2 regions of the Ancylobacter sp. SL191 genome follow, and region 2 is predicted to be linked to the other one. Evidence: predicted binding sites of a transcription regulator. Region 2 holds the regulator's gene; the other holds the start of a gene.

Region 1 (9,210 bases), 200 kb from region 2:
GAAAAAGATGATGTCCCCCGGCGCGAGGCGCTTACCCGGCCGGGCGAGGGCTAGCCAGCTATCGGGCGTGAGACGCTTGTGCAGCATCGCCTCGACCTCGACACCCTCGCCTTGCGAGCTGTCGCGGCGGCGCAGGCCAACGAGACGCGCCGGCAGCACGCGTGTGTCGTTCACCACCAGCGCGTCGCCGGGCTGGAGGATGTCCGGCAGGTCGCTCACCCGGGCGTCGGTCAGCTCGGGATCGCCGCCGGCGCGGACCACCAGCAGCCGCGCCGCATCGCGCGGCGAGACCGGGCGCAGCGCGATCCGCTCATTGGGCAGCTCGAAATCGAACAGGTCGACACGCATCGAGAAAACTCAGCTTCAGAAACAGCGATCCCGGAGCGTGCTCGCGCACCTCCGGGATGACGCCTCGTCCAGATGCTCGGGATCAGGCGGCGGAGACGCTCGCCTTGACGATCTTGTCGGGGTTCTGCACCGGCTCGCCGCGCTTCACCTTGTCGACATTCTCCATGCCTTCCACGACCTCGCCCCACACGGTGTACTGGCCGTCGAGGAAGGAGGCGTTGGCAAAGCAGATGAAGAACTGGCTGTCGCCGGAATCGGGGTGCTGGGCGCGGGCCATCGAGGCCGTGCCGCGGACGTGACGGCCGGCATTGAACTCGGCCTTCAGCTTCTTACCCGAGCCGCCGGTGCCGTTGCCGAACTGGCCGTCGCCGGTCTGGGCCATGAAGCCCTCGATCACGCGATGGAAGGGCACGTTGTCATAGAAGCCCTGCGTGGCGAGCTCGGCGATGCGCGCGACATGGTTCGGCGCGAGGTCCGGGCGGAACTTGATCTTGACCGGGCCTTGGGTGGTCTCGAGCAGCAGGAAGTTGGCAGCGTCAGACATTAGTCTCTCCTTGGAAACGGGGATCGGCGGCACGCGGCGACTTACTTGACGTCCGCGGCGACCTTCATCGAAACGATCTTGTCGGGGTTCTGAACCGGCTCGCCGCGCTTGATCTTGTCGACATTCTCCATGCCGGAGACGACTTCGCCGATGACCGTGTACTGGCCGTTCAGGAAGGAGGCGTCACCGAAGGTGATGAAGAACTGCGAGTTGGCGCTGTTCGGGGCGGAGGCACGGGCCATGCCCACCGTGCCACGCTTGAAGGGCACGTTGGAGAACTCGGCCGGCAGGTTCGGGTAGCGCGAGCCGCCCGTGCCATTGCCATACTGGCCATCGCCGGTCTGGGCCATGAAGCCCTCGATCACGCGGTGGAACGGCACGTTGTCATAATAGCCCTCGCGCGCCAGCGTCTTGATGCGCTCGGCGTGCTTGGGGGCGATGTCGGTGCGCAGCACGAAGATCACCGGGCCTTTGGTGGTCTGCATGATGATCGTGTTTTGCGGATCGACATTCGGCGGGAGCTTCGGCGCCTGCGCCATCGCCGGCACGGCCAGCGCGACAGTGAGGGCGAAGGCGGCAAACAGGCTACGGATCATGGAAAGAACTCCGTTGAACGACGGCGGGTGAGCCGCCAAACATCAGCGCCGCGGAAAACGCGCGGTGAGCCGGGCCAGAACGGCCGGCGGGACGAAGGCGGAGACGTCACCACCCATGGCGGCGATCTGCCTGACCAGCGTGGCGGTGATAGGGCGGGCAATGGGCGAGGCCGGCAGGAAAATGGTCTGCACGGCGGGCTTCAGCACCGCATTCATGCCGGCCATCTGCATTTCATAATCGAGATCGGTGCCGTCACGCAGCCCGCGGATGAGCAGATGCGCGCCCTGCGCCTCGGCGGCGTCGACCACCAGATTGTCGAAGGTTACGCAGTCGAGGCGCGCGCCCTCGGCTTCCGCAATCGGCTCGAACACCTCGCGCAGGAGGTCCAGCCGCTCCTCGGCGGTGAACAGAGGTGTCTTGCCGGGATGGATGCCGACGCCGATGACCAGCCGATCGGCCAGCCGGGCGGCGGCGCGCGCCACTTCCACATGGCCGTTGGTCGGCGGATCGAAGGATCCGGGATAAAAGGCGGTCCGCGCGGCGCTCATGGGCACTCTCGTGATGCGCGGCAAGGGTTAGCCGTCCGCACGGCCGGACGCAAGCGCCGGCCGGCCCGCGACCTGCCGTTGCGGCGTCCTAACGCTCGTGCCCGTCGATCCATTTGGTGACGGTGGGCGCGCGATAGGCGGCGAGTTTTCCAAGAAGCTCCGCTGGGCTGTCCGCCACCACCAGCATGTCGCGATGCTCCCGCCGCATGAAGCCTTCCTCCACCGTGTGATCCAGGAAGGTCAGCAGGCTGTGGTAATAGCCCTCCACATCCAGCACCGCGCAGGGCTTGGCGTGGTTGCCGAGCTGGGCCCAGGTCCAGACCTCGAACAGTTCCTCCAGCGTGCCCGCTCCGCCCGGCAGCGCGACGAAGGCGTCGGCCAGCTCGGCCATCTGCGCCTTGCGCTCATGCATGGAGGCGACGATGCGCAGATCGGCGAGGCCGTGATGGGCGACCTCCTTGTCGACGAGGCGCTGCGGGATGATGCCGATCACCTCGCCGCCGGCGGCCAGCGCGGCATCGGCGAGCACGCCCATCAGCCCGACCGACGAGCCGCCATAGACGAGGCCGATGCCCTGCTCCGCGAGCGTCCGCCCGAGGGCGGCGGCTGCCTCACGATAGGCCGGGCGGCGACCGGCATTGGAGCCAAGAAAGACGCAGATACGGCGCATGGGATCCTCGTCGACGTCGCTTCCCGTGGAAGCCCTAGGTGGTTCGGTGCGAGGCACGTCGCTGGAGCTTTGCCGCAAAGGCCACCCGACATGGAAACGGCGCCGTTACCGGCGCCGCTCCGCGTGTTTCTGGCCGATCACGGCCGGAGGCCGCGCGGCCTTACTCCTCGGCGCCCGCGCTGTCCTCGGCTTCCGCCTCGTCCTCGCTCACGCGCTCGACCGAGACGACCTTCTCGTCCTCCGCCGTGTCGAACACGATGACGCCCTGGCTGCCGCGCCCGACAATGCGGATGCCGTTCACCGGGCAGCGGATGAGCTGTCCGCCATCGGTCACCAGCATGATCTGGTCACCCTCATCCACCGGGAAGGAGGCGATGAGCGGCCCGTTGCGGTCATTGACCGCCATGGCCACGATGCCCTTACCGCCGCGCCGCGTGGTGCGGTACTCATAGGAAGAGGTGCGCTTGCCGTAGCCATTCTCGGAGAGCGTCAGGATGAACTGTTCGGCCGCGCCCATCTCGATATAGCGCGCCTGGTCGATATCGGCCGGCACAGCGACGGCTTCCTCGGCATCGGCCTCGATCACCGCCTCAGGCTCCTCGCCGGCGGCTTCCGCGCCGTTCTGGCTGCGGCGCATGGCGTTGGCGAGCTTGGTATAGGCCGCCCGCTCCTCGGCGCTGGCCTCCACATGGCGGATGATGGCCATGGAGATGAGCTTGTCGGCGCCCTCGAGCTGGATGCCGCGCACGCCCATGGAATCGCGTCCCTTGAAGACGCGCACCTCGGTGACTGGGAAGCGGATGCACTGGCCGTTCGCGCTGGTGAGCAGCACGTCGTCCTGCTCTGTGCAGAGCTGGACGTCGGCGATGGCCTCGCCCTCCTCCAGCTTCATGGCGATCTTGCCGTTGCGATTCACATTGGTGAAATCGGACAGCTCATTGCGCCGGACCGTGCCGCCCGTGGTGGCGAACATGATCTGTAGCCGGCTCCACGTCTCCTCATCCGGCAGCGCCATGATGGAGGTGATGCGCTCGCCCTCGGTCAGCGGCAGGATGTTCACAAGCGCCTTGCCGCGCGCCTGCGGGGCGGCGATGGGCAGGCGCCACACCTTCAGCTTGTAGACCTGGCCCTTCGACGAGAAGAACAGCACGGGGGCGTGGGTCGAGGCGACGAACAGGCGGGTGACGAAATCCTCGTCGCGCGTCTGCATCGCCGAGCGGCCCTTGCCGCCGCGCCGCTGCGCCCGGTAGGTCGAGAGCGGCACACGCTTCACATAGCCCGCATGGGAAACGGTGACGACCATGTCCTCGCGGGCGATGAGGTCTTCATCCTCGAAATCGCCTTCCGCCTCGATGATCTCGGTCTTCCGCGGCGTGCCGAATTCCGCTTTCACGGCAAGGAGTTCGTCCTTGACGATGGTGCGGATGCGCTCGCGGCTGGCGAGAATGTCGAGATATTCGCGGATCTCCACGGCGATCTTGTCTAGCTCGTCCGCCACCTCGTCGCGGCCGAGCGCGGTGAGGCGTTGCAGACGCAGGTCGAGGATGGCGCGGGCCTGCTCGAAAGACAGCCGGTAAGTGTTGTCCGGGCCGAGCCGGTGGCGCGGATCGTCGATCAGCGCGATCAGCGGGGCGACGTCGAGCGCCGGCCAGTCGCGCGTCATCAGCGCCTCGCGCGCGCTCGCCGGATCGGGCGAGGTGCGGATGGTGTGGATGATCTCATCGATATTGGCGACGGCGATGGCAAGGCCCACCAACACATGCGCCCGATCGCGCGCCTTGCGCAGGAGGAATTTCGTTCGCCGACTAACCACATCCTCGCGGAAGGCGACAAACGCGGTCAGCAGGTCGAGCAGGTTCATCAGCGCCGGCTTGCCGCCGTTCAGCGCCACCATGTTGGCGCCGAAGGAGGTCTGCAGCGAGGTCATGCGGTAGAGGTTGTTCAGCACCACCTCGGCCTGGGCGTCGCGCTTGATCTCGAACACGACGCGCATCCCCTCGCGGGAGGATTCGTCGCGGATCTCGGCGATGCCTTCCAGCCGCTTCTCGCGCACCAGCTCGGCGATGCGCTCGATCATCGTCGCCTTGTTCACCTGATACGGTATCTCGGTGACGATGATGGCGTCGCGATCCTTGCGGATTTCCTCGATCGTGGCGCGCGAGCGCATCACGACCGAGCCACGCCCGGTCAGATAGGCCTGACGAATGCCGCTGCGGCCGAGGATTAGCGCACCGGTGGGGAAATCCGGCCCGTGAATGTAGTCCAGCAGCTTCTCGACATCGAGCGAGGGATCGTCGATCAGCGCGATACAGGCATCCACCACCTCGCCGAGATTATGCGGGGGGATGTTGGTCGCCATGCCGACGGCGATGCCGCCCGCACCATTGACCAGGAGGTTCGGCAACCGCGCGGGGAGCACGGTCGGCTCCTGCTCGCGCCCGTCATAATTGGCCTGGAAGTCGACCGTGTCCTTGTCGAGATCGTCCAACAGCGACATCGCCGACTTGGCGAGGCGCACCTCGGTGTAACGCTCGGCCGCTGGCGGATCGCCATCCACGGAGCCGAAATTGCCCTGGCCATCGATCAGCGGCAGGCGCAGCGAGAAGTCCTGCGCCAGGCGCACCAGCGCGTCGTAAATCGCCAGATTGCCGTGCGGATGGTACTTACCCATCGTGTCGCCGGTGACGCGGGCGGATTTGTTGTAGGGCCGCTCGGGCGTGTAATTGTTCTCGCGCATCGAGAACAGGATGCGCCGATGCACCGGCTTCAGCCCGTCGCGCACATCAGGCAGCGCGCGCGAGACGATGACGCTCATCGCGTAGTCGAGATAGCTGCGCGAGAGTTCTTCCGTGATGGAGACGGGCCGAATGTCCGTAGGGCCACCGCCCTCCGGCTTTGTCGTATCGGAATCGGACAAGGAACCACTTTCCGTAGTTGCCGAACAGGTAGGATTGTCTAGCCGATTCCGGCCGCAAACGCCAGCTTTGCGCGCGTTTCAGTGACGCGAAAAGCGTTTCACTTTCAATGTGTTATGCGGGCGTTTTGAGAAACTGTGGAGATCATGGCCAAACCGGGGCATTCACGGGCGTTTTAGCGCCGCCGGGATCGGAGGAACCCGCAGGCCCGGGCGTGCGGAGATCGCCAAGGCGGCAACCCGCCGGCGCCCGAGAGGGACACACACGCTGACATGGTGAAGGCCGCACGCAGACGCTGCCCCCTCGGCGCGCGCGGCATCATCGTCGGGGCTGCCGCACGAAATTCCGCACCCTCCGTCGCAAAATGTCGCCGCTGAGGGTCGCGTCAGCCACTGTCACGGCTCGCTCGCAAGACGTTCCCGACGACCGACCGCCGGATCCCCCGACGCCGCTCCTCGGTAAGCAGATCGCCCCTGCCCACCTTCCCAGCTGGAGGACGTCGTCCGGTCTCCAGCTTCGCGCGCCGGCGGCAAGGCATAGCTGCCCGGCTCCTTGCTCCGCCCCCTCATCGCGGCAGCGGCATCGCTCGCGTCGTTTCCCTTGCACAATGCCCCCGTCTCGGCACAGTGGGCGGTACCGGGGGGTCTCCATGCTCGACTACGTCTTCTCCGCCGCCGTCACCATGCTGGTGGTGATCGATCCCATTGGCCTCGCGCCGCTGTTTCTCGCGGTGACGCATGATCTGTCGCCGGCCGAGCGGCGGCTGGTGGCCTGGCGTTCCTCGGCCATCGCGCTGGCTATTCTGGTGTTCTTCGGGCTGGTCGGCGCGCCGCTGCTCCATGCGCTCGGCATCACCCTGCCGGCCTTTCGCATCGCCGGCGGGTTGCTGCTTTTCACCATCTCCTTCGAGATGGTGTTCGGCCGGCGCACCGAACGGACGATCGATTCCAGCGCCGCCACGGCGCGCGAGCAGGCGCTGCGCATGATGGCGGTGTTTCCGCTGGCGATTCCGCTCATGGCCGGCCCCGGCGCCATCACCGCCATGCTGCTGCTGGCCGGCGAGGCGCATGGCGATCCCGCCCGGCTGGCAGCGCTGTTCGGCATCACCCTCCTGGTGATCGCGAGCTGCCTGCTGGTCTATCTCGCCGCTGGCGGGGTGAACCGGCTGCTCGGCGTCACTGGCAACGCCATCCTCTCGCGCCTGCTCGGCGTGGTGCTGACGGCGCTAGCGGTGCAGTTCGTCATCGACGGCATCCGCGCCGCCTTTCCGAGCTGAGTAGCGGGGGTTCGAGCGGCGGCGTCGCTTGGCCCCAGCGCCTTCGCCCACGAGGGCGGGCCCCTTTAGCGGGGCCGGACACTGGGCGAGACCGGGAAGAACCTTTGAATCACCAAAGGTGCCGGGCGCCCGGCAAAAGCCCCGCCTTGTCCGCCATGTTCCTGCCCGCGCCGGGCGCCAGCCTATGCTGCGATCCCGCGCGGCTCATCGAGCCACGCATGGGCGCCTGCTTCGCGCCGGCCTGAACCCCGGTGCTGCAATCCTCAGAACGGGATGTCGTCGTCGAGATCGCCGCCGAACTTGCCGCCGCCGCCCGCCGGGGCCGGCTTGCGGTCATTGCCGAAGGATCCGCCACCGCCGCCGACGCTCGCACGCGAACCGCCGCCGCCAAAGGACGCGCCACCGGAATAACCGCCGCCCGAACCGAAATCGCTGCCGCCGGCGCTGTAATCGTCACCGCCGCCCTCGCCGCCGCCACTGCCGCGGCTGTCGAGAATGGTCAGTTCACCGCGATAGGCGCGCAGCACGACCTCAGTAAAATAACGCTCGCCGCCATTCTGATCGGTCGCCTTGCGGGTCTCGAGCTGTCCTTCGATGTAGACCTTGGTACCCTTGCGCAGATACTGCTCGGCGACCTTCAGCAGGTTCTCGTTGAAGATCACCACACTGTGCCACTCGGTGCGCTCCTTGCGCTCACCGGAGGCCTTGTCGCGCCAGGTCTCGGAGGTGGCGATGCGCAGGTTGCAGACCCGCCCGCCATTCTGGAAGGTGCGCACTTCCGGATCGCGGCCGAGATTGCCGATCAGAATAACCTTGTTGACGCTGCCCGCCATGTCGTCCTCCGAGAGTCTGTCGGACGCCCGCGGCGGAGCGCGCGCGCCTTGAAGCGGGCATGATAGCCCATCCCTGCCGCGCCGGCGCCCCCGCCCGCGCGGCTTTCCACATGCCACTTCCCGCCGGCGACGGGCGGCTTCTCCCGAAAATGCCGGGCGCGCCTGCGCACCGCTCGCCCCAGCTCCACAAGTGTTCTTGTTATGTTCCTAGCATTATGGCTAGTCTGATGCAAGACGACGAGTCGCACATTGCAGCCGGCCGGAGCCGCATTATGTTAAGCGCCGTGATCGCCAGGGAGCTTTCCCATCATGACCGACGTGCGTAATCGCCGGCGCGCCCGCGCCACTGCCATTGCCCTGCAGGCCGAGGACGCCCGTCAGGCGTTGATCCGCCGCGCGCTTCTCGCCGTAACGGGCGGGCTTATCGCCGCCGTGGCGGTCGCTGCCCTCGCCATGCGGGGCATCGGCTTCTGATCCGTGCCGGGACGGGCGGCCGCCCCAGCGAACCTGTTTTGGCACTGCCCGTCGATAAAGAGACCGGAATGAAGGATCGCGTGGATCTTCCGCGCCGCGACGCCCGTTCGATCGTCATTCGCGGGGCGCGCGAGCATAATCTCAAGAATGTCGATCTGGAGATCCCGCGCGACAGCCTGGTGGTGTTCACCGGTCTGTCCGGCTCGGGCAAGTCGTCGCTCGCTTTCGACACTATCTATGCCGAAGGCCAGCGCCGCTATGTCGAGAGCCTGTCGGCCTATGCCCGCCAGTTTCTCGAAATGATGCAGAAGCCGGACGTCGACCAGATCGACGGCCTCTCCCCGGCCATCTCCATCGAGCAGAAGACCACCTCGAAGAATCCGCGCTCGACGGTCGGCACCGTCACCGAGATCTATGACTATATGCGCCTGCTCTGGGCGCGGGTTGGTGTGCCCTATTCGCCGGCCACCGGCCTGCCGATCGAGAGCCAGACGGTCAGCCAGATGGTCGACCGCGTGCTCGCCTTGCCGGAAAAGACCCGGCTCTATCTGCTCGCGCCCGTGGTGCGCGGGCGCAAGGGCGAATACCGCAAGGAGCTGGCGGACTTCCAGAAAAAGGGCTTCCAGCGCGTCAAGATCGACGGCCAGTTTCACGAGATCGCCGAGGCGCCGGCGCTCGACAAGAAGTTCAAGCACGACATCGACGTGGTGGTGGACCGCCTGGTCGTGCGGCCGGACATCGCCAGCCGCCTCGCTGATTCCTTCGAGACCGCGCTCGGCCTTGCCGACGGCATCGCGGTGATCGAGTTCGCCGACGAGAAGGACGAGGGCGGCGAGGCGCGGCGCATCATCTTCTCGGAGAAATTCGCCTGCCCGGTCTCCGGTTTCACCATTCCCGAGATCGAGCCCCGGCTTTTTTCCTTCAACAACCCGTTTGGCGCGTGCCCGGTCTGCGATGGCCTCGGCCATGAGAGCAAGATCGACCCCGAACTCATCGTGCCGGACC
Region 2 (9,210 bases):
TGCGGGCCTGATCCCCGCTGTCGCCCTCACCGTGCTCACCCTGCTGGCGCGCGAGCGCCCGCTGGCCTTCCATCTGCTGGCCCTGCTGGCGACCCTCGCCGCCGGCTTCGCCACCGCCAGCCTGCAGGTGCAGCGCATCGCCCATCCGGTGCTGCAACGCGCGGTCGACGGGGTGGAGATTGCCGGCTTCGTCGAGGCGGCGGAGCAGCGGGCGCGCGGCAGCCGCATCACCCTCGCGCTCACGCGGTTCGAGGGGCGGGGCGAGTATAACGGCGAGACCGCGCCGCGGCGGGTGCGGGTGACGCTGACGAGCCGTTCCCCGCCCGACGTCGGCGCCCATGTGGCGCTGCGGGCGAGCCTCGCCCCGCCGCCCGGTCCGGCCTATCCCGGCGGTTTCGATTTCGGCCGGCTGGCTTGGCTGGAGGGGATTGGCGCCACCGGTTTCGCGTTGGGCAAGGTGACGGTCGCTCCCACGACTGCCGAACCGCCGGCAGGGCTCGCCGTCAGCGCCTGGCTCGCGGCGACGCGCGCGACGATTGCCGAGCGTATCCGCGCGGCGCTGCTCCCGCCGGGCGCATCGGCGCCGATGCAGGGCGATGCGGCCATCGCCGTTGCGCTGGTGACGGGGCTGCGCGACGGGGTGCCGGAGAGTATCGAGGAGAGCATGCGGGTGGCTGGCCTCTCGCATGTTCTGTCCATCTCCGGCCTGCACATGGCGCTGGTGGCGACGGGCATGTTCTTTCTGGTGCGGGCGCTGCTCGCGCTCTCGCCGGCACTGGCGCTGCGCTACCCCATCAAGAACTGGGCGGCGGTGCCGGCCGCGCTGGCGGCGACCTTCTATCTCGTGCTGTCCGGCGGCGAAGTGGCGACGCAGCGCGCCTATCTGATGACGCTGATCGTGCTCGCCGGCGTCGCTCTCGGCCGGCCCGCGCTGACGCTGCGCACCCTGGCGGTCGCCGCCCTGCTGGTTCTGGCGCTTACCCCTTGGGCGGTGCTCGATCCCGGCGCGCAGATGTCCTTTGCCGCGACGCTGGCGCTGGTCGCCGCCTATGCGCGATGGGGGCGGCAGGTGGCGGAACTGCCGGGCGCGCGGCTTGGCTGGCTGCACCGGCCGGCGGTCTATATCGCCGCTCTGGTGCTGACATCGCTGGCGGCGGGCCTCGCGACCGCGCCCTTCGCCGCCTATCACTTCCAGCGACTCGCGCCGCTGAGCCTCATCGCCAATCTCGCGGCGATGCCGATCGCCTCCTTCATCATCATGCCGGCGGGGTTGGCGGGGGCGCTGCTCATTCCGTTCGGCTGGGACGCGCCGGCCTGGCATGTGATGGGCTGGGGCATCGGGCGGATGGTCGATATCTCCCGCGCCGTCGCCGCCGTGCCCGGTGCTGATCGCGGCCTGCCGGCGCTGCCGCTGGCGAGCCTCGTGCTGTTCGCGCTAGCGCTTACCGCCTTCTGCCTGCTGCGCAGTCGGCTGATGCTCGTCGCACCCGTGCTGGCGCTGGCCGGGCTCGCGCTGGCGCCGCTGCGCGACCGGCCGGACATACTGGTCGACCGCGAGGGGCGGACGGTGGCGGTGCGCCAGAGCGACGGGCGACTGGCGCTGATGGGCGACCGTGATCGCGGCCTTACCGGCCGCTTCGTCGTCGAGCAATGGCTCAGTGCCGAGGGCGAACGCGCGCGCCTCGAGGATCCGAGCCTGACGCAGGCGGCGCGCTGCGATCCGCTGGGCTGTACGCTGCGCCTGGCGGGCGGCGAGATCGTCGCCTTGTCGCGCCACCGCGCCTCATTGGAGGAGGACTGCCGGCGCGTGGGGCTGCTGATCACCACCGAGGCGCCGCCCCATGACTGCGCGGCGCAGGTGCTGCGCATCGATCCACGACGGCAGACCTCGGCGCTGGCGCTGTACCGCGATGAGGTCGGGCCGGAACCCGCGGCAATGGCCGGGCTCACCGGCCTTGCTGATGCCGAAGATGGTATCACTGACGATGAAGATGGTGGCCCGCGCGGGGGGGGCGGCGCTCCCGTTGAGGGACCGGCGGAGACGACGGCTCACATTCTGGCGCGCAGCATGGTCGAGCAGACGCAGCATCCTTCGCCGCAGAGCGCAGCGGAGAGCGGAGTGCGTGCCTCTGTCGACGCTCGCGCCAGAGGCACTCCTCAAGGGGGCGCCCCCGGCAGCGCGCCGGCGAGTGCCCCCACCGATGCGGCCAACCCTGCGCTGCCTGATGATCGCATATCCCGTCGCACGGAGGCGCCACTCCCGAACGTGAACGAGAGCGCCACGCCACTCTCCACCACTATGCCGCCTGACGACGTACTATCTGGAGCGATGGCGTCTTCAGCCGCGTCGCCGACCGCACCCGGCGCGATCGGTTCGCATCGGCCCCAGCCGTACGCGCCCGTTCTCCGGCCACCGTCACCTCTGGCGACGGCACCTGAACGGCCTACCGCACCACCACACGAACCGAGACCAAAGGTCCTCTGGCGGGTGATCGACTCCCGCCCACCGGATGGCGCCCGGCCGTGGCTGCCAGCGGCACTGCCTCCACGCCGGTGAGACGCGACGAGCCGGTCGATGCCGGTCCACGAGCCGCTCCCGGAAACGCGGCCGTTCCCGCTCAGTAGCGCCGGAACAGCGCGACGAGACGGCCCTGGATCTGCACCCGGTCGGGGCCGAAGATGCGGGTCTCATAAGCCGGATTGGCGGCCTCCAGCGCGATGGAGGCGCCTTTACGGCGCAGGCGTTTCAGCGTGGCGTCCTCATCATCGATCAGCGCCACCACGATATCGCCGGTGCTGGCGGTATCGGATTTGCGGATCAGCGCGAGATCACCGTCGAAGATGCCGGCCTCGATCATCGAATCACCGCGCACCTCAAGGGCGAAATGCTCGCCGCCCGAGAGCATTTCCGGCGGCATGTTGATCGTGCTGTCGGGCGACTGGATGGCGGAGATGGGTGAGCCGGCGGCGATGCGGCCGACAATGGGGATGGCCACCGGGCGCCGGGAATCCTCCTCCACAGCGGCAGAGGGAAGCTTCACCCGCCCAAGGCTGCCCTCGATGACATTCGGCGCAAAGGCGGCGCGCGCGGGGCGGGACTGCGCGTCTTCCGGCAGGCGGAGTACTTCGAGCGCGCGTGCCCGGTTGGGCAGGCGGCGGATGAAGCCGCGCTCTTCCAGCGCCGTGATCAGGCGGTGAATGCCCGATTTCGACCGCAGGTCCAGCGCCTCCTTCATTTCCTCGAAGGAGGGGGGCACGCCGTCCCTTTTCAGGCGTTCGTCGATGAAGAGCAGCAGCTCGTGCTGTTTGCGGGTGAGCATCGATCCCGATCCGTCTGTAGGGCGCCCGAGGGCCGTTAAGCGAAACAAATCACGAACAAACACTATCCGTTCTTTGTGTGTTCCACAACGGGGAATTCTCGCCCTGCCGCAACTCTGGCGCGCGACAGACAGGTCGGTTATCTGTATGCAATGGCCCAGATATTGCCTAATGCCTATGCATAGTCCTGCGTGCAGCACGAAAGGCGCGAGTCGTGATCGGAACCATAGCTGACATTGTCGCCGCCCACCGCGCGGGGCGGGCCCGGCCGGCGGAAACGGTGGCGCGGGCGCGGGCACTTATCGTGGCGCATGGCGATCCGGCGGTGTTCACGGCGCTGGTCGACGATGCCGGCATCACGACCCAGCTCGCGCGGCTGGAGGGCGCCGACCCCGCCCAGATGCCGCTCTACGGCGTGCCCTTCGCGGTGAAGGACAACATCGACGTCGCCGGCCTGCCGACCACCTGTGCCTGCCCGGACTATGCCTATCCAGCCACGCGCGACGCGGCGGCGGTGGCGCGGCTGCGCCGGGCGGGGGCGATCATCCTCGGCAAGACCAATCTCGACCAGTTCGCCACCGGGCTCAACGGCACGCGCTCACCCTATGGCACGCCGCGAAATCCCGTGCGCGATGATCTGGTGCCGGGCGGGTCGAGCTCCGGCTCGGCGGTTGCGGTCGCGGCGGGGCTCGTGGCCTTTGCGCTGGGGACGGACACGGCGGGGTCCGGCCGCGTGCCAGCGGGGCTGAACAATATTGTCGGTCTGAAGCCCAGTCTCGGCCTTGTCTCGACGCGCGGCGTCGTGCCCGCTTGCCGCTCGCTGGACTGCGTGTCGGTCTTCGCGCTCACGGTGGAAGACGCGCTGCTGGCGACATCGGTGATGGCCGGGCCGGACGAGGATGATCCTTATTCGCGCGTCTTGCCGCTGGGGGGGCTCGCCGGTTTTCCGGCCGGGCCGACGCTCGCCGTGCCGCGCGCGCAGGATCTCGTGACCTTCGGTGACCGCGCCTCGGAGGCGGGGTTCCGCCGCGCCGCCGAGCGCATGGCGCGGCTGGGGGCGCGGCTGGTCGAGATCGACCTCACACCGTTCTTCGAGACGGCGCGGCTGCTTTATGAGGGGCCGTGGGTGGCGGAGCGCTACGCGGCGGTCGGCGCCTTTCTCGAATCGCGGCCGGCCTCGGTGCATCCGGTGGTCGCCGGCATCATCGAGCAGGGCCGCCATTTCAGCGCCGTCGAGGCATTTCGTGGGCAGTACCGGCTGGCGGAGCTTAAGGCGCAGGTGCGGGCGGCGCTTGCCGGCATCGACGCCCTGATGGTGCCGACCATGCCGACGGTCTTCACCGTCGCGCAGATGCAGGCCGAGCCGGTGCGCTGCAACAGCCAGCTCGGCGTCTACACCAATTTCGTCAACCTGCTCGATATGTGCGGCCTCGCCGTGCCGGCGGAGATTCGCGCGGATGGCGCGCCGGCGGGCATCACCCTGCTGGCGCCGGCGGGGCAGGACGCCCATCTCGCCGCGCTCGGCGCTGCCTTCCATCGCGACACCGGGCTGACGCTCGGCGCGACCGGAGCCGCTCATCCTGCCGCCTCCACCGCCATGCCCGCCCCGGCGCCCGGCTATGTGGCGGTCGCCCTGTTCGGGGCGCATCTGTCCGGCCTGCCGCTCAATGGCGAGCTGGTCGAGACCGGCGGGTTGTTCATCCGCGAGGCGCGCACAAGCCCGGATTATCGTCTCTTCCTTCTGCCGGAGGGCCGGGTGCGCCGGCCCGGCCTGCTGCGCGGGGGCGCGGGTTCCGGCGGGCGCATTGCCTGTGAGGTCTGGGCGCTGCCGGAAGCCGCCTTTGGGCGGCTGGTGGCGGGCATCCCTGCGCCGCTTGGCATCGCCACGGTAACGCTGGAGGACGGCACGTCGGTGAAGGGCTTCGCCATGGAGGCCGCTGCTGCACCAGCGGCGCGCGACATCACCAGCTTCGGCGGCTGGCGCGCCTTTTTGGCGGATGAGGCGGCGCGGCGCGGGCTTCTGGCGCCGGCGGGCTGAGAAGCCGAATCAGCTGGCGCCGGTAAGCGCCTGAAATCAAACGGTCTGAGCGTATTGCTCGTAGGCGTCGTGGACGATGGTGATGTGCGAGCGCATGGCAGCAGCGGCGGCGTCCCGCTCGCCACGCAGCACGGCGGTGACCACCCGTTCATGCTCGCGATGGGACAGGGCAAGACGGCCGAGCGCGTGGAACTGGGCGCGCCGAAAGGGCGAGAGGCGCCGGCGCGTGCCGACGGTGATCTCCACCAGATAGTCGTTATGGCTGCCGGCATAGAGCGCGGCATGGAACTGCTCATTGGCCTCGCGATAGGCGGGGAAGTCGCCGGCTCGCATCATGTCGCCCATGCTCTGGTGAAGCTGGTCGAGCTGCCGGCGCTCCGCCGGGGTCATGGCCAGCGCCGCGAGGCCGGCGCAGAGCGCCTCCAGTTCCGCCATCACGTCGAACATATCCTGCAGCCGCTCAAGGCTGGGACGCGCGACCACGGCGCCGCGATGCGGACGGGCATCGACCAAGCCCGAGGCGGCGAGCTCGCGCAGCGCCTCGCGCACCGGGGTACGGGACACACCGAATCGCGCGGCCAGCACCGTCTCGTCCAGCGCCGTGCCGGGGGGTAAGCGGCCGCGGGTGATCTCGTCGGCGAGCTGGAGCCGCAATTCCTCGGCGCGGGTAACCCGCTTGCGGGCCTCGGAAAGGGGGCCGGCGACCGGCGGCATCACGGCAAGGGACATCGGGCTCAACAACCAGAAGGACAGGCGTGCCGGGACGATGAAGGACGGCGACATGCCGAAGCTAGCATGATGCGCCCGGCCCGTCGCGCGGCGTGCGGCGTCATCCTTCGTCGGGATCGGCGATGATGCTCACATGCGCCGCGACGACCTTCCAGCCCTCGGGCGTGCGCATCCAGGTCTGCATCTGCCGGCCGATACGCCCGGGCATGACAGGACGGCGGAACAGGGTGGACGCCACCGCCATGTCGCGGCCATAGGTGGTGATGACCGTCTTCTCCAGCGTCCGTTCAAGCCCATGCGGCGAACGCGCCTTGCGGAACGCCCGGATGGCCTCGATGCCGTAGAGATTCTCGCCATTGCCGTAGCGAATGGTGGTCGGATCGGCCCAGAACAGCGCGTCGAGCCCGGCAACATCGTTGCTCACCAGCGCCTGCTCATAACGGCCGAAGGCGGCTTCGACCTCGGCCTTCACGTCGGGAAGATTGATGTCCATGGAGTGCCCCTTCTGACGGTTCAGAACATCGCGTGCGGCCTGCCGGGTCAATCCTCGAGCGGCAGAATCTCGCAGGGCTCGCCCGCCTTCGCCGCCGGCGCGTGCGGCTGGCGCACCAGCAGCACGTCGGCGCGGGCGAGCACGGAGAGCATCGAGCTGTCCTGTACGGGAAGCGGTCGCACCAGCGGCAGGCCGCACTCCTGGCCGACGATCTGCGCCCGCTGGAAATCCATGCGCATCTCGTTGGCCTTGATGTCAGTGGCGAGGCGCGCCGGCTTCAGCGGCACGCGGGGCGGCACGTCAATTCCCTGCAGGGCTTTGAGCAGCGGCACGAGATAGAGCAGGGCGCAGACATGGGCCGAGACCGGGTTGCCGGGCAGGCCGAGCACATGGCTGATGGATGCCGCATGCGCGTAAGTGCCGAACATCAGCGGCTTGCCCGGCCGCAGCGCGACCTTGTGAACATCGAGCGCCACGCCCTGCGCGGTCAGCGCCGGGGCGACGAGATCGTGGTCGCCCACTGAGGCGCCGCCCGTGGTCACCAGCACGTCGAAGCCGGCGGCCAGCGCCGAACTCACGCCCGCCTGCGTTGCCGCCATGTCATCGGGCAGGATGCCGAAATCGGTCACTTCGGCACCCGCCGCGCGGGCGAGCGCGCCGACCGAATAGATGTTGGAGAGGATCACCTGATGCGCGCCCGCGCCCGCACCGGGGCGCACCAACTCGTCACCCGTGGAGAGAAGGCCCACGCGCGGGCGTCGGTACACGCTGAGCTCCGCCACATCGGCCGAGGCGGCGAGCGCGAGATCGCGGGCCCGCAGCCGGTGGCCGGGGGCGAGCAGCGGCTCGTCATGGGCGAAGTCGCCGCCGGCGCGGCGTATGTGCCGGCCGGGCGTCGCCACCTCACGGATGGCGACAAGGTCGCCCTCGCGTAGCGTGTCCTCCTGGATCACCACGGCGTCGGCGCCGGCGGGCATCACCGCGCCGGTGAAGATGCGCACGGTGGTGCCGGGCAGTATCTCGTCCGGGAAGGGACGTCCGGCCGCCGATTCGCCGATCAAAGTGAGGGTGGCCGGCAGTTCGGCCGCGTCCTGCGCCCGCACGGCATAGCCGTCCATGGCCGAGACATCGGCGCCGGGCGTGGTGCGATGGGCGACGAGCGGTTCGGCCAGCACCCGGCCGGCGGCCTCCATGAGCGGCACGCGCTCGGTCGGCAAGGGAGTGACGGAGGCGAGCAGACGGGCCAGCGCCTCTTCAACCGGCATCAGCGCCATGGCGTGTCCCCCTTGTTCAGTCGGCCTGCCAATGCCCGGAACGGCCGCCGGATTTCTCCAGAAGCCGGACCGCCTCGATGCGCATGCCCCGGTCCACCGCCTTGGCCATGTCGTAGACGGTGAGGCAGGCGACGGAGACGGCGGTGAGCGCTTCCATCTCCACGCCGGTCTGCCCGCTGGTGCGCACCGTGGCCCGCACCCGCAAACCCGGAAGCGCCGCATCCGGTTCGATCTCGACCGCGACTTTCGACAGCAGCAGCGCGTGACAGAGCGGAATCAGCTCATGGGTGCGCTTGGCCGCCATGATGCCGGCAAGGCGTGCCGTGCCGATGACATCGCCCTTCTTGGCGTTGCCGGAGACGATGAGGTCCAGCGTCGCCGCCTCCATCCGCACCTCGCCCGCCGCCACCGCCACCCGGTCGGTGATCGCCTTGTCGGCGACGTCGACCATATTGGCGGCGCCCGAGGCGTCGAGATGGGTGAGGGTGGGGCGCTCGCTCATCAGCCCGCCGCCTGCAGGACGGGGGCGAGTAGGGCGCGTGTCGCCGCCGCAACGTCCGTCTGCCGCATCAGGCTCTCGCCGACGAGGATGGTGCCGATGCGCACCGTGGCGAGGCGGGCGACGTCCTCGGGCGTGAAGATGCCGCTCTCGCCGACGATCACCCGGTCCGCCGGGATGCGCGGGGCGAGCCGCTCGGAGGTGGCGAGCGTCACCTCAAAATTGCGCAGATTGCGGTTGTTGATGCCGACGAGGCGGGCGGACAGCGTCAGCGCGCGGTCGAGCTCGGCATCGTCATGCACCTCGACCAGCGCGTCCATGCCGAGGCCATGCGCGGTGTCGATCAGGTCGCGGGCGAGCGCATCATCCACCGAGGCCATGATGACGAGGATGCAGTCCGCGCCCCAGGCCCGCGCCTCGTAGACCTGATAGGTGTCGTAGAGGAAATCCTTGCGGAGCGCCGGCAGCGAACAGGCGGCGCGGGCGGCGGTGAGGAATTCCGGCGCGCCCTGAAAGGAGGGAGTGTCGGTGAGCACCGAGAGGCACGCCGCCCCGCCCGCCTCATAGGCGCTGGCCAGAGCCGGCGGGTCGAAATCCGGCCGGATCAGGCCCTTGGAAGGGCTGGCCTTCTTGATCTCGGCGATCAGCGCGGTCTGACCCGCGGCGATCTTCGCCTCAATGGCGCGCAGAAACCCGCGCGTCGGCGCCTGCGCCTCGGCGCTCGCGCGCACGCTCGCGAGCGGGCGGGCGAGCTTTGCGGCGGCGATTTCCTCGCGCTTATAGGCGCCGATCTTCTCGAGAATATCCGCCATCGCGCCTACTCCGCCGCCAAAGCGGAGACCGCGACCAGCCGGTCGAG

What was found. Region 2 encodes LexA, which represses DNA repair genes until DNA is damaged. Its sites were predicted from a motif close to TGTTCNNNNTGTGTTCNG; they were not measured.
Region 1: ssb (single-stranded DNA-binding protein) is a predicted target of LexA. The motif match lies at 7,923-7,940, and genes of this name have one in related genera.

Annotation. Positions count from the first base shown of each region.
Region 1 covers NZ_CP113056.1:3,354,559-3,363,768, forward strand. The annotation lists gene queA (tRNA preQ1(34) S-adenosylmethionine ribosyltransferase-isomerase QueA) at 1-348, opposite strand, end outside; gene OU996_RS15245 (peptidylprolyl isomerase) at 431-892, opposite strand; gene OU996_RS15250 (peptidylprolyl isomerase) at 934-1,488, opposite strand; gene coaD (pantetheine-phosphate adenylyltransferase) at 1,531-2,037, opposite strand; gene OU996_RS15260 (TIGR00730 family Rossman fold protein) at 2,126-2,707, opposite strand; gene gyrA (DNA gyrase subunit A) at 2,868-5,624, opposite strand; gene OU996_RS15270 (MarC family protein) at 6,272-6,898, shown strand; gene ssb (single-stranded DNA-binding protein) at 7,162-7,731, opposite strand; gene OU996_RS15280 (hypothetical protein) at 8,041-8,205, shown strand; gene uvrA (excinuclease ABC subunit UvrA) at 8,274-9,210, shown strand, end outside.
Region 2 covers NZ_CP113056.1:3,150,174-3,159,383, forward strand. The annotation lists gene OU996_RS14275 (ComEC/Rec2 family competence protein) at 1-2,557, shown strand, start outside; gene lexA (transcriptional repressor LexA) at 2,619-3,320, opposite strand; gene atzF (allophanate hydrolase) at 3,533-5,356, shown strand; gene OU996_RS14290 (GntR family transcriptional regulator) at 5,393-6,085, opposite strand; gene hpxZ (oxalurate catabolism protein HpxZ) at 6,186-6,578, opposite strand; gene glp (gephyrin-like molybdotransferase Glp) at 6,626-7,852, opposite strand; gene moaC (cyclic pyranopterin monophosphate synthase MoaC) at 7,869-8,354, opposite strand; gene trpC (indole-3-glycerol phosphate synthase TrpC) at 8,354-9,163, opposite strand; gene trpD (anthranilate phosphoribosyltransferase) at 9,169-9,210, opposite strand, start outside.